3 regions of the Leifsonia sp. NPDC058230 genome follow, and region 1 is predicted to be linked to each of the others. Evidence: predicted binding sites of a transcription regulator. Region 1 holds the regulator's gene; each other region holds the start of a gene.
The links. The regulator HrcA, encoded in region 1, represses chaperone genes, less so after heat shock. The targets are predictions, from matches to a motif close to TTNGCACTCGNNNNNNNCGAGTGCNAA.

Region 1 (3,274 bases):
GACAGGCCCGGCCGGACCGCGGTCGCCGAACTGATCGCGGACGGGCTCGTGAACGCAGAAGCCGCCCTGCGCGGGTCGGTCGAACTGACCCTGCGCGGGCGGCTCCTGGCGGATGCGGTTGTCCGCCGCCTGCTCGTCGACGAGCCGGCGAGCGTGGCTAGCTGACGAACTTGATGGCGATCGGGTACGTGTAGTACTGACCCTGGTTCGCCTTCACGGCGGCGATGATGCTGAAGATGATGTTCACGGCCCAGACGGCGGCGAGGATGATGAAGCCGACCAGCACGATGGTCAGGATCCAGCCGACGACGTATGCGATGGCGAGCGTGATCTGGAAGTTCAGCGCCGTCGCCGTGTGCTCGCGCACGAAGGGTCCGCGATCCTTGAGCACCAGGTAGCCGATCAGCGCAGGGAGGAAGCCGAAGAGGATTCCACCGACGTGGACGAGCGTCGCCCAGAGCTTCTCGTCGGCGGGGCTGAGCTGCTGGGAGGAGCCGCCGTACGGTGCTCCGGGGGGAGGCGGCGGAGGCGGCGGAGGTGTTGCGGACATGGGGTGCTCCTAGGCTGCCGCCCGGGTGGGCGGGTCGGGGACTTGTCGTCCCCAACCCTATGACAAGCGGCGCGAAACTGGGAAGAAGCCGAGAGGATTCGACTACTTGATGAAACGGAAGTTGACCGGATAGCGATAGGTGCCGCCGCTGTTCACCTTCACGAATCCGAGGATCGAGAAGACCAGGTTGACGATGTAGAGCGCCCACGGGATCAGGAGGCTGAAGATGAAGCCGACGGGGGTGAGAACGAGGAACACGCTGATCATCACGGAAACGAACCAGACGATCAGCCAGGTGATCTGCCAGTTCAGCGCCTCCTTGGACTCCTGCCGCGTGAGCGCGCCGCGGTCCTTGAAGACCAGGTAGATGATCAGGGAGGGCAGGATCCACAGGATGCCGCCGAGGTGGGCGAAGGACGCCCACTGCTTGTCCTGTGCCTGGTCGAGCGGCGCGGCCGGAGCCGCTGCTGCGTATGGCTGCTGCGGCTGCTGCGGCGGGACGCTCCCGTACGGCTGCTGCGGCGGCACGCCGTTGTTCGGGTCGGATGCGGGCTGGTTCGGGTCGGTCATGATCGGTGCCTTCCGTTCGGATCCGGGGGGAATCGATACTCTCGGCAATGCCGGAACCTGCCGATCAGTGCAACTCACGCTTTTGTGAGACCGCACACATAAGGTAATGCCACGATTGAATCGGGTGCAATCAAAGGGTGGCGTGTCGGCGCGATATGATTAGCACTCAGGATCAGTGAGTGCTAACCCAGCCGCACGGCAGCATGCGAACACAGTCAGGAGGCGAGACGGATGGTTTCCGACCGGAGCCTCGAGGTTCTGCGTGTAATCGTGCAGGACTACGTCGCCTCGCGCGAGCCCGTCGGCTCGAAGAGCATCGTCGAGCGTCACTCGTTCGGTGTCTCGGCCGCGACGATCCGCAACGATATGGCCGCCCTCGAAGAGGAAGAGCTGATCGCGGCGCCGCACACGTCGTCCGGCAGAGTGCCGACCGACAAGGGGTACCGCCTGTTCGTCGACCACCTCTCGGATGTGCGCCCCCTCACCCCGGCGCAGCGCCAGGCGATCGAGGCCTTCCTGGGCCAGTCCGTCGATCTCGACGACGTGCTCGCCCGCACGGTGCGGCTGCTCTCGCAGCTGACCAGCCAGGTGGCGCTCGTGCAGTACCCATCGGTGGCCAGGTCGCGCATCCGGCACATCGAGCTCGTCACCCTTGCCCCGCGCAGGCTGCTCTGCGTGCTCATCACCGACACGGGTGCGGTCGAGCAGCGAGTGGTCGAATTGAGTACCGACCTCTCCGACGAGGTCGTGGCGGAGATCCGTGGAGCCATCAACGGGGCGGCGGCCGGTCTGTCGTTGCTCGACGCCACCGCCCGCCTTCGCGAGCTTCCGGATGCGCTCACCGAGCGCACGCGGGAGCACGTCGAGCCGGTTGCGAAGGCCCTGATCGACCAGATCGCCGCCAACCGGCAGGAGAAGCTGGTCATGGCGGGCACTGCCAACCTGGTGCGCACGGAGCACGACTTCACGGGGAGCGTCTATCCCGTGCTCGAGGCGATCGAGGAGCAGGTGACCCTGCTGAAGCTGTTCGGCGAGATGGCGACCGACCAGCACGGCGTCGCCGTGAGCATCGGCCGGGAGAACGCCGCGTTCGGCCTGGCCGAGACCTCCGTGCTGTCGAGCGGGTACACCGCCTCGGGATCCGATGTCGCGCGCCTGGGCGTGCTCGGCCCTCTGCGCATGGACTACTCCAACAACATGGCGGCCGTCCGCGCGGTCGCCCGATACCTCTCCCGCCTGCTTGGCGAATAGAAGAACCGAACGAGAAGGAAAAGCCGTACGTGGCCGACCATTACGAAGTCCTCGGTGTTGAACGCAACGCCACCCCCGACGAGATCAAGAAGGCGTACCGCCGCCTGGCCCGCGAACTGCATCCGGATGTGAATCCCAGTTCCGACGCGGCCGAACGATTCAAGTTGGTCACGCACGCCTACGACGTGCTGAGCGACCCGAAGCAGCGGCAGCAGTACGACATCGGCCCGCAGCCCGGCTTCGGTGGCGGGGGAGCCGACTTCGGCGGCTTCGGCGACATCTTCGAGACCTTCTTCGGCGGCGGGGGCAGCCGTGGTCCCAAGTCGCGCCGCGAGCGCGGCCAGGACGCGCTGCTGCGGGTCGAGGTCGACCTCGACGAGGTCATCTTCGGAACGCACCGCGATCTGGAGGTCGACACGGCGATCGTCTGCGAGACGTGCAACGGATCGTGCTGCCAGCCCGGCACCGCACCCGTGACCTGCGACATCTGTCACGGAACCGGAAGCATCCAGCGCTCGGTTCGTTCCCTGCTCGGCAACGTGATGACGTCGAGCCCGTGCGGCACCTGCCGTGGCTACGGCACCGTCATCGCCACCCCGTGCGTCACCTGCCAGGGTCAGGGCCGCGTGCGTGCCCGTCGTACCGTTCCCGTCGACATCCCCGCCGGCGTCGACACCGGGCTGCGCCTGCAGATGCCGGGCAGCGGAGAGGCCGGCCCCGCCGGCGGCCCGAACGGCGACCTCTACCTCGAGATCAAGGTCAAGCACCACGACGTGTTCAGCCGTGATGGCGACGACATCCTGTGCACCCTCGAGGTGTCGATGACGGATGCGATCCTCGGCACCACGGCAACGGTCAAGGCGCTCGACGGCGACATCAGCCTGGAGCTGAAGCCCGGCGTGC
Region 2 (3,274 bases), on a different contig from region 1:
CACCGGGTCGTTGATGCCGGCAGCGAGCATGTCGACGTACTCGCCCGTGGCGGCGTTGAGGCCGTGGCCCACCGGGAGGTTGCGGACCTTCTCGACCACGACGCCGGCCTCGAGGCCTGCGTTGATGGCGATCTGCTTGAGCGGAGCCTCGATGGCGACACGAACGATGTTCGCGCCCGTAGCCTCGTCGCCCTCGAGCGACAGCTTCTCGAAGGCGGTCTTGCCGGCCTGGATGAGGGCGACGCCACCACCGGCGACGATGCCCTCTTCGACGGCGGCCTTCGCGTTGCGCACGGCGTCTTCGATGCGGTGCTTGCGCTCCTTGAGCTCCACCTCGGTCGCGGCGCCGGCCTTGATGACCGCAACACCGCCGGCGAGCTTCGCCAGGCGCTCCTGCAGCTTCTCACGGTCGTAGTCGCTGTCGGTGTTCTCGATCTCCTTGCGGATCTGCGAGACGCGGGCTGCGATCTGCTCGGGCTCTCCGCCGCCTTCGACGATGGTGGTCTCATCCTTGGTGATGACGACCTTGCGAGCCGTGCCGAGCAGGTCGAGGGTGACGTTCTCGAGCTTGAGACCGACCTCCTCGGAGATGACCTGGCCGCCGGTGAGGATCGCGATGTCCTGCAGCATGGCCTTGCGGCGGTCGCCGAAGCCCGGAGCCTTGACGGCGACGGACTTGAAGATGCCGCGGATCTTGTTGACGATCAGCGTGGCCAGGGCCTCGCCGTCGACATCCTCGGCGATGATGACGAGCTGCTTGTTGGCCTGGATCACCTTGTCGACGATCGGCAGCAGGTCTTTGATGCTGGAGATCTTCTGGTTGGCGATGAGCACGTAGGCGTCTTCGAAGACGACTTCCTGGCGCTCGGGGTCGGTGACGAAGTACTGCGACAGGTAGCCCTTGTCGAAGCGCATGCCCTCGGTCAGCTCGAGCTCGGTGCCGAAGGTGTTCGACTCCTCGACGGTGACGACACCCTCCTTGCCGACCTTGTCGATCGCCTCGGCGATGATCTCGCCGATGGTGGTGTCGCCGGCGGAGATGGATGCAGTTGCAGCGATCTCCTCCTTGGTCTCGACCTCCTTGGCGTTCGCGATGAGCTCGTCGGTGACGGCCTTGACGGCCTTCTCGATGCCGCGCTTCAGCGTGATGGGGTCGGCGCCGGCGGCCACGTTGCGGAGGCCCTCCTTGACGAGCGCCTGAGCGAGAACGGTCGCGGTGGTGGTTCCGTCACCCGCGACGTCGTCGGTCTTCTTGGCGACCTCCTTGACGAGCTCGGCACCGATCTTCTCGTACGGGTCGTCGAGCTCGATCTCCTTGGCGATCGACACGCCGTCGTTGGTGATCGTGGGGGCGCCCCACTTCTTCTCGAGGACGACGTTGCGGCCGCGCGGGCCAAGCGTCACCTTCACGGTGTCGGCCAGGATGTTCAGGCCACGCTCGAGGCCGCGGCGCGCTTCCTCGTTGAAAGCAATGATCTTTGCCATGGTTGTTTCTCGTCCCTCCCGGACGTCTGCGAAAGATGCGAATAATTAGCACTCGATCAGATGGAGTGCTAAAGAGATTCTGGCACTCGTGGCAGCCGAGTGCAAGGCGAGCGCATCCTGGACGCAGACGAGCGCCGCCCCACGGAGGGACGGCGCTCGTTCTCGGTTGGTTGCTGGTGCTACGCCGGACGAACCGACTCGGCCTGCGGGCCCTTCTGGCCGCTCCCGACTTCGAACACGACTGCCTGGCCCTCTTCGAGAACCTTGTAGCCGCTCATGTCGATCGCGGAGTAGTGAACGAAAACGTCCTGTCCCCCACCATCGACGGTGATGAATCCGTAGCCCTTCTCAGCGTTGAACCACTTCACGGTTCCGTTCGCCATGCATTACTCCCATTGCTGTGTTTCCTCGCTCCGGCCGGTCCACCAGCGCGTTGAATCCAGATACTAATGCTTTCAATGCATGTAATCACGGGTCATTTCGGCATTCCGACGCGAAATGTCGAGATTTCGTCCGAAGTTAAACAAGCGTGTAACAAAGCTGCACGGAGGGCGCCACGAGGTGGCGCCACACCGGCGGTACCCCGGCGCTACCCCGCGTAGTCGCCGCCGACGACCACGGTGAGGTCGGCGCCGGTGGCCACGTAGTCCTGCGTGACGGCCACCTTCGCGCCGGGAAGGGACTGCGCGAGACCGAGCGCGGCAGCCTCGTTCTTCGGGTCGGAGTAGTAGACCATCGTCTGGGCCAGCGTGTTGTCGCTCGCGTTCGCGCGCGAATCCACTTTCCAGCCGGCTGCGACGAGCTTGTCGCCGACGGTGTTGGCGAGCCCGCTCGTGGTCGTGCCGTTCAAGACGAAGACGCTGAGGTTCGGGTCGACGGTCGGGACGATCGTGGGAGTGGGTGTCGGCGTGGGCGTCGGCGAGGCCGAGGTGGTGTTCCCCTGGAACGAGATGCTCCCGTTGACGAGGGACAGTCCGAAGATCCCGAGCCCGACGAGGACGACCGTGGCGAGGGCCGCCCAGGCGAAACCGATCCAGCCGCGCCCCTTCGGACGCGGGGTGCGGTGGGCGCCGACCCGCGACAGATCGTCGGGGATCGTGTCGAAACGGTCCTTGGGATACTTCTCAGCCATCGTGTGCGTGGTCCTCAATCGTCGGACGTGAGCGTCCGGGTGCTCCTCGCGGCCATCCGCGCGTCGCGAAGACGCTGCAGCCGTTTGACGAGCATGGGGTCGTGGTGCAGGGCGGCGGGCGAATCGATCAACGCCCCGAGCAGCTGATAGTACCGTGCCGCCGAGAGACCGAACTCTTCGCGGATGGCCTGCTCCTTGGCGCCGGCATGCCGCCACCACTGCCGTTCGAACGCGAGGATCGACCGATCCCGCTCGCCGAGGCCGTCATCCGGGTCGGAGGACGACGGCCGGTCGTCTGCCGCGTTCGCCATCCTCACCCCTCCTGTGCCTGGACGAACCGAGTCGGCCCGCGTTCGCGGCCATCCTATTTGCCCGAATCTGTGTGTTGTCCCAAGCCGGCGGCACGTCGCGCGCAGCGTAACGCAGCGATACAGACCGATGTCGCAGCAGAAAGAGGGAACAGGCTCGCACCCCGCGCCGTTTAGGGTTGTGTCTGACGAAAGGGACACGCGATGAACTACGACGTCACCAAGAGCAACGACGAGTGGCGGGAAGAGCTCAGCCCCGAACAGTTCGCAGTGCTCCGCGAGGCCGCCACCGAGCGACCGTGGACCGGCGAGCTGCTCGACGAGGGCCGGGCGGGCCTCTACACCTGTG
Region 3 (3,274 bases), on a different contig from region 1:
AGTCGCCCATCCTCAGCATCCTGTCGATGGTGGGCGGCATCATCGGAGTCGTGCTCGGCTGGGTGTGGGGCATCGGCTTCCCGTTCGGCGTCGCCGCGGTCATCCTCGGCTTCATCGGCCGCAAGAAGGAGCCCGCCGCGAAGGGATTCTGGCTGACCGGCATCATCACCGGTTTCGTCAGCATCGCGTTCTCGCTGTTCGCCTGGGCGATCCTGATCATCGCGCTGATCGCGTTCTCGTCGGCGGGCTACGGCACCTACAACTACTGATCGCGTCGATCGAAGCCGGGCCGTGCGGATGCGCGGCCCGGCTTCGTCGTGTCCGGCTCAGTCGGCCAGACGCTCGACCAGCAGCGCCGTGTGCTTGCCGGCGACCCGCGTGAGCACGAGGGTGGCCGAACGCGACCCGCTCAGGGACAGGCGCTTGCGCAGGGTGGCTGGATCCACATCCACCCCCCGCTTCTTGATCTCGAGGGTGCCGATGCCGCGTTCTTTCAGCGCCCGTCTCAGATCGCGCTCCTGGTACGGCAGGGTCTCGAGCACGCGGAAACCGGCGGCGAACGGTGTGCTGACGGCGTCGTCCGCGGTGAGATAGGCGATGCCCTCGCTCAGCATCCGTGCGCCGACGATCCGGGCCAGGTCGCCGATCAGGCGGGCGCGGATGACCGCGCCGTTCGGTTCGTAGAGGTACTCCCCGAGCGGGCCGGGCTCGACGTCGTCGCTGTCGGCGGGAGCCGTGAGTTCGCTGGCCCTGTCCCCGTCGAGCACGAGCGCTGCGCGACGGATGCCCGGTCTGGCCAGGGCGCCGAACCACAGCCCCATCTCCACCAGCTGCCCGTCGACCGATACCCACTGTGCCTCCGCTGTCGACGGGATCAGGTCGCGATCGAAACCGGGCCCGAGCTTGATGCCGACGGACCGGCCATGGGCGATCTCGAAGGCGAAATCGAGCGAGGGCGAGTAGTCGTCGGGATTCGTGAGCCGCGACGTCTGGCCGTGGCCGGGTGTGCGACGGGCGGGGTCGAGATAGACGCCGTCGAGCCCGCGCAGGTCCGTCTTCTCGGCGAGGCCGTGCACCACGGTGACGTTCGGGAACGGCGCCAGGTTGTAGCTGGCGATCGCGGCGGTGACCTCGTCGGCCTCGACCGCGGTCACGTCGAGCTCGAGGGCTGCGAGTGCCATCGCATCCCCGCCGATCCCGCAGCAGAGGTCGACCACCTGGTCGAGGCCCGCGGCGGCGAACCGGCCGGCGTGACGAGCGGCGACCGGGAGGCGGGTCGCCTGTTCCAGGGCGGCTTCGGTGAACAGCATCCGGTCGGCGAACTCGCCGAACTTGGCGTGAGCCTTCGAACGGAGCTTCGCCTGAGTGAGTACAGCGGCGACCAGGCCGGGCGAATAGCCGGCCTTGCGCAGGTCGCTGACCATCCGCAGCACGTCGCGCTCCGAGTGGTACGGCGGCAACGAGTCGAGCAGCCGCAGCCCCTCGGGGGACAAAACCTCGAGGAGTTCCGACCGGTCCATGCGTTCACGCTACCCCTTTGGCACTCACGTTGCGTGACTGCTAACCAACCCTCTAAACTCTCATTAGCACTCTCGCTACGAGTGTGCTAACTCCCAGTCTTGGTTCCAAGCCAGTCATTGTCATGAGAAAGAGGTCAACCGTGTCGGTCTCCATCAAGCCGCTCGAGGATCGCATCGTTATCAAGCAGGTCGAGGCCGAGCAGACCACTGCGTCTGGTCTGGTCATCCCCGACACCGCCAAGGAGAAGCCCCAGGAGGGCGAGGTCATCGCAGTTGGCCCCGGTCGCATCGACGACAACGGCAACCGCGTACCGCTCGACGTCGTCATCGGCGACAAGGTGCTCTACTCCAAGTACGGCGGAACCGAGGTCACCTTCGGTGGCGACACCTACCTCGTGCTGTCGGCTCGCGACGTTCTCGCGGTCGTCGTCCGCTAAGCACGTACACCAGAACCACCCGAGAGGCCCGGATGCGCACAGCATCCGGGCCTCTCGTGCGCCCGCTCTCTCGCATCCCACCCACTCACCCCACCCGGTCCTCCCACCCACTCACCCCACCCGGTCCTCCCACCCACGCCGCACACCGCCGATGTCGGAGAATCGTCGCGTTGTCGCCATGAGTCTCCGTTCGAGCGGAGGTTTGCTCGGCGCGTCGGCTGATTCGTCCTGTCGAAGGTGTCGGGATGCCGCGGACAGCGGGCGCCCGCTCGCTGCGTCGGTGCCGCCGCGTATGATCGGGGGAGTGTCAGAGAGCGCCGTAACGCCCACCAGTGGCGAGTCATCCGTAGCCGTCGAGAAGCCACTGACCGAACACCGTCGCTCGGGACTGATCTATGCGATCTCGGCGTACGTGCTGTGGGGCATCCTCCCGATCTACTTCCTGTCACTCGTTCCCGCGAGCGCGTTCGAGATCGTCGCCTGGCGCGTGCTGTTCTCCCTGGTCTTCTGCGCGATCCTGCTGACGGTCACCCGCAAGTGGCGTGCCTTCGGGGCCCTGCTGCTCAACAAACGGGTCGTCTTCACGATGGGCGTCGCAGGAGCCCTGATCTACGTCAACTGGCAGACGTATGTGCTCGCCACGGTGTCGGGTCACGTCGTCGAGGCGGCGCTCGGCTACTTCATCAATCCGATCGTCACCGTCTTCCTCGGCGTGATCGTTCAGCGCGAGAAGCTGCGCGTCGCGCAGTGGGTGGCTGTCGGCGTCAGCATCGTCGCGGTCGTGGTGCTCGCGGTCGGCTACGGGTCGCTGCCGTGGATCGCGCTCATCCTCGCCTTCTCGTTCGGGCTCTACGGGCTGATCAAGAAGCGCGTCGGAGGTTCGGTGGATGCCGTCTCCGGGCTGACGCTGGAGACGATGTGGCTGACCCCGGTGGCGATCGTGCAGCTCATCGTCGTCGGTGCGACCGTGGGCATCACCCTCGGAACGATCAGTGTGTGGCACACCGTCCTCCTGGCCGGCGCCGGAGTGATCACCGCCGTGCCGCTGCTGTTCTTCGCTGCGGCATCGCGACGGCTGCCGCTCGTGTACATGGGATTCATCCAGTACTTCGCACCGTTCATCCAGTTCATCGTCGGTGTGGCGATCCTGCATGAGGCGATGCCGCCGGAGCGCTGGTTCGGGTTCGCGATCGTGTGGCTGGCACTGCTCATCCTCACCGTCGACATGATCGTCGCGGCGCGAGCGGGCCGCCGCGAGGTCGAGTTGGACGTGGCCACGATCGAGTGAGCGGATTGTGGAATAAATCCACAGCGTTC

Region 2: the regulator HrcA is predicted to act here: its motif matches at 1,531-1,557, upstream of groL (chaperonin GroEL).
Region 3: the regulator HrcA is predicted to act here: its motif matches at 1,538-1,564, upstream of groES (co-chaperone GroES).

Annotation. Positions count from the first base shown of each region.
Region 1 covers NZ_JBHVWM010000004.1:237,328-240,601, reverse strand. Annotated here, with positions in the region: gene hemW (radical SAM family heme chaperone HemW) at 1-165, shown strand, start outside; gene ACFVV0_RS14200 (DUF4870 domain-containing protein) at 158-550, opposite strand; gene ACFVV0_RS14195 (DUF4870 domain-containing protein) at 653-1,120, opposite strand; gene hrcA (heat-inducible transcriptional repressor HrcA) at 1,352-2,371, shown strand; gene dnaJ (molecular chaperone DnaJ) at 2,401-3,274, shown strand, end outside.
Region 2 covers NZ_JBHVWM010000003.1:301,083-304,356, reverse strand. Annotated here, with positions in the region: gene groL (chaperonin GroEL) at 1-1,485, opposite strand, end outside; gene ACFVV0_RS11310 (cold-shock protein) at 1,665-1,868, opposite strand; gene ACFVV0_RS11305 (LytR C-terminal domain-containing protein) at 2,075-2,617, opposite strand; gene ACFVV0_RS11300 (DUF3263 domain-containing protein) at 2,632-2,928, opposite strand; gene msrB (peptide-methionine (R)-S-oxide reductase MsrB) at 3,130-3,274, shown strand, end outside.
Region 3 covers NZ_JBHVWM010000003.1:74,570-77,843, forward strand. Annotated here, with positions in the region: gene ACFVV0_RS10185 (DUF4190 domain-containing protein) at 1-269, shown strand, start outside; gene ACFVV0_RS10190 (SAM-dependent methyltransferase) at 327-1,520, opposite strand; gene groES (co-chaperone GroES) at 1,643-1,957, shown strand; gene rarD (EamA family transporter RarD) at 2,262-3,245, shown strand.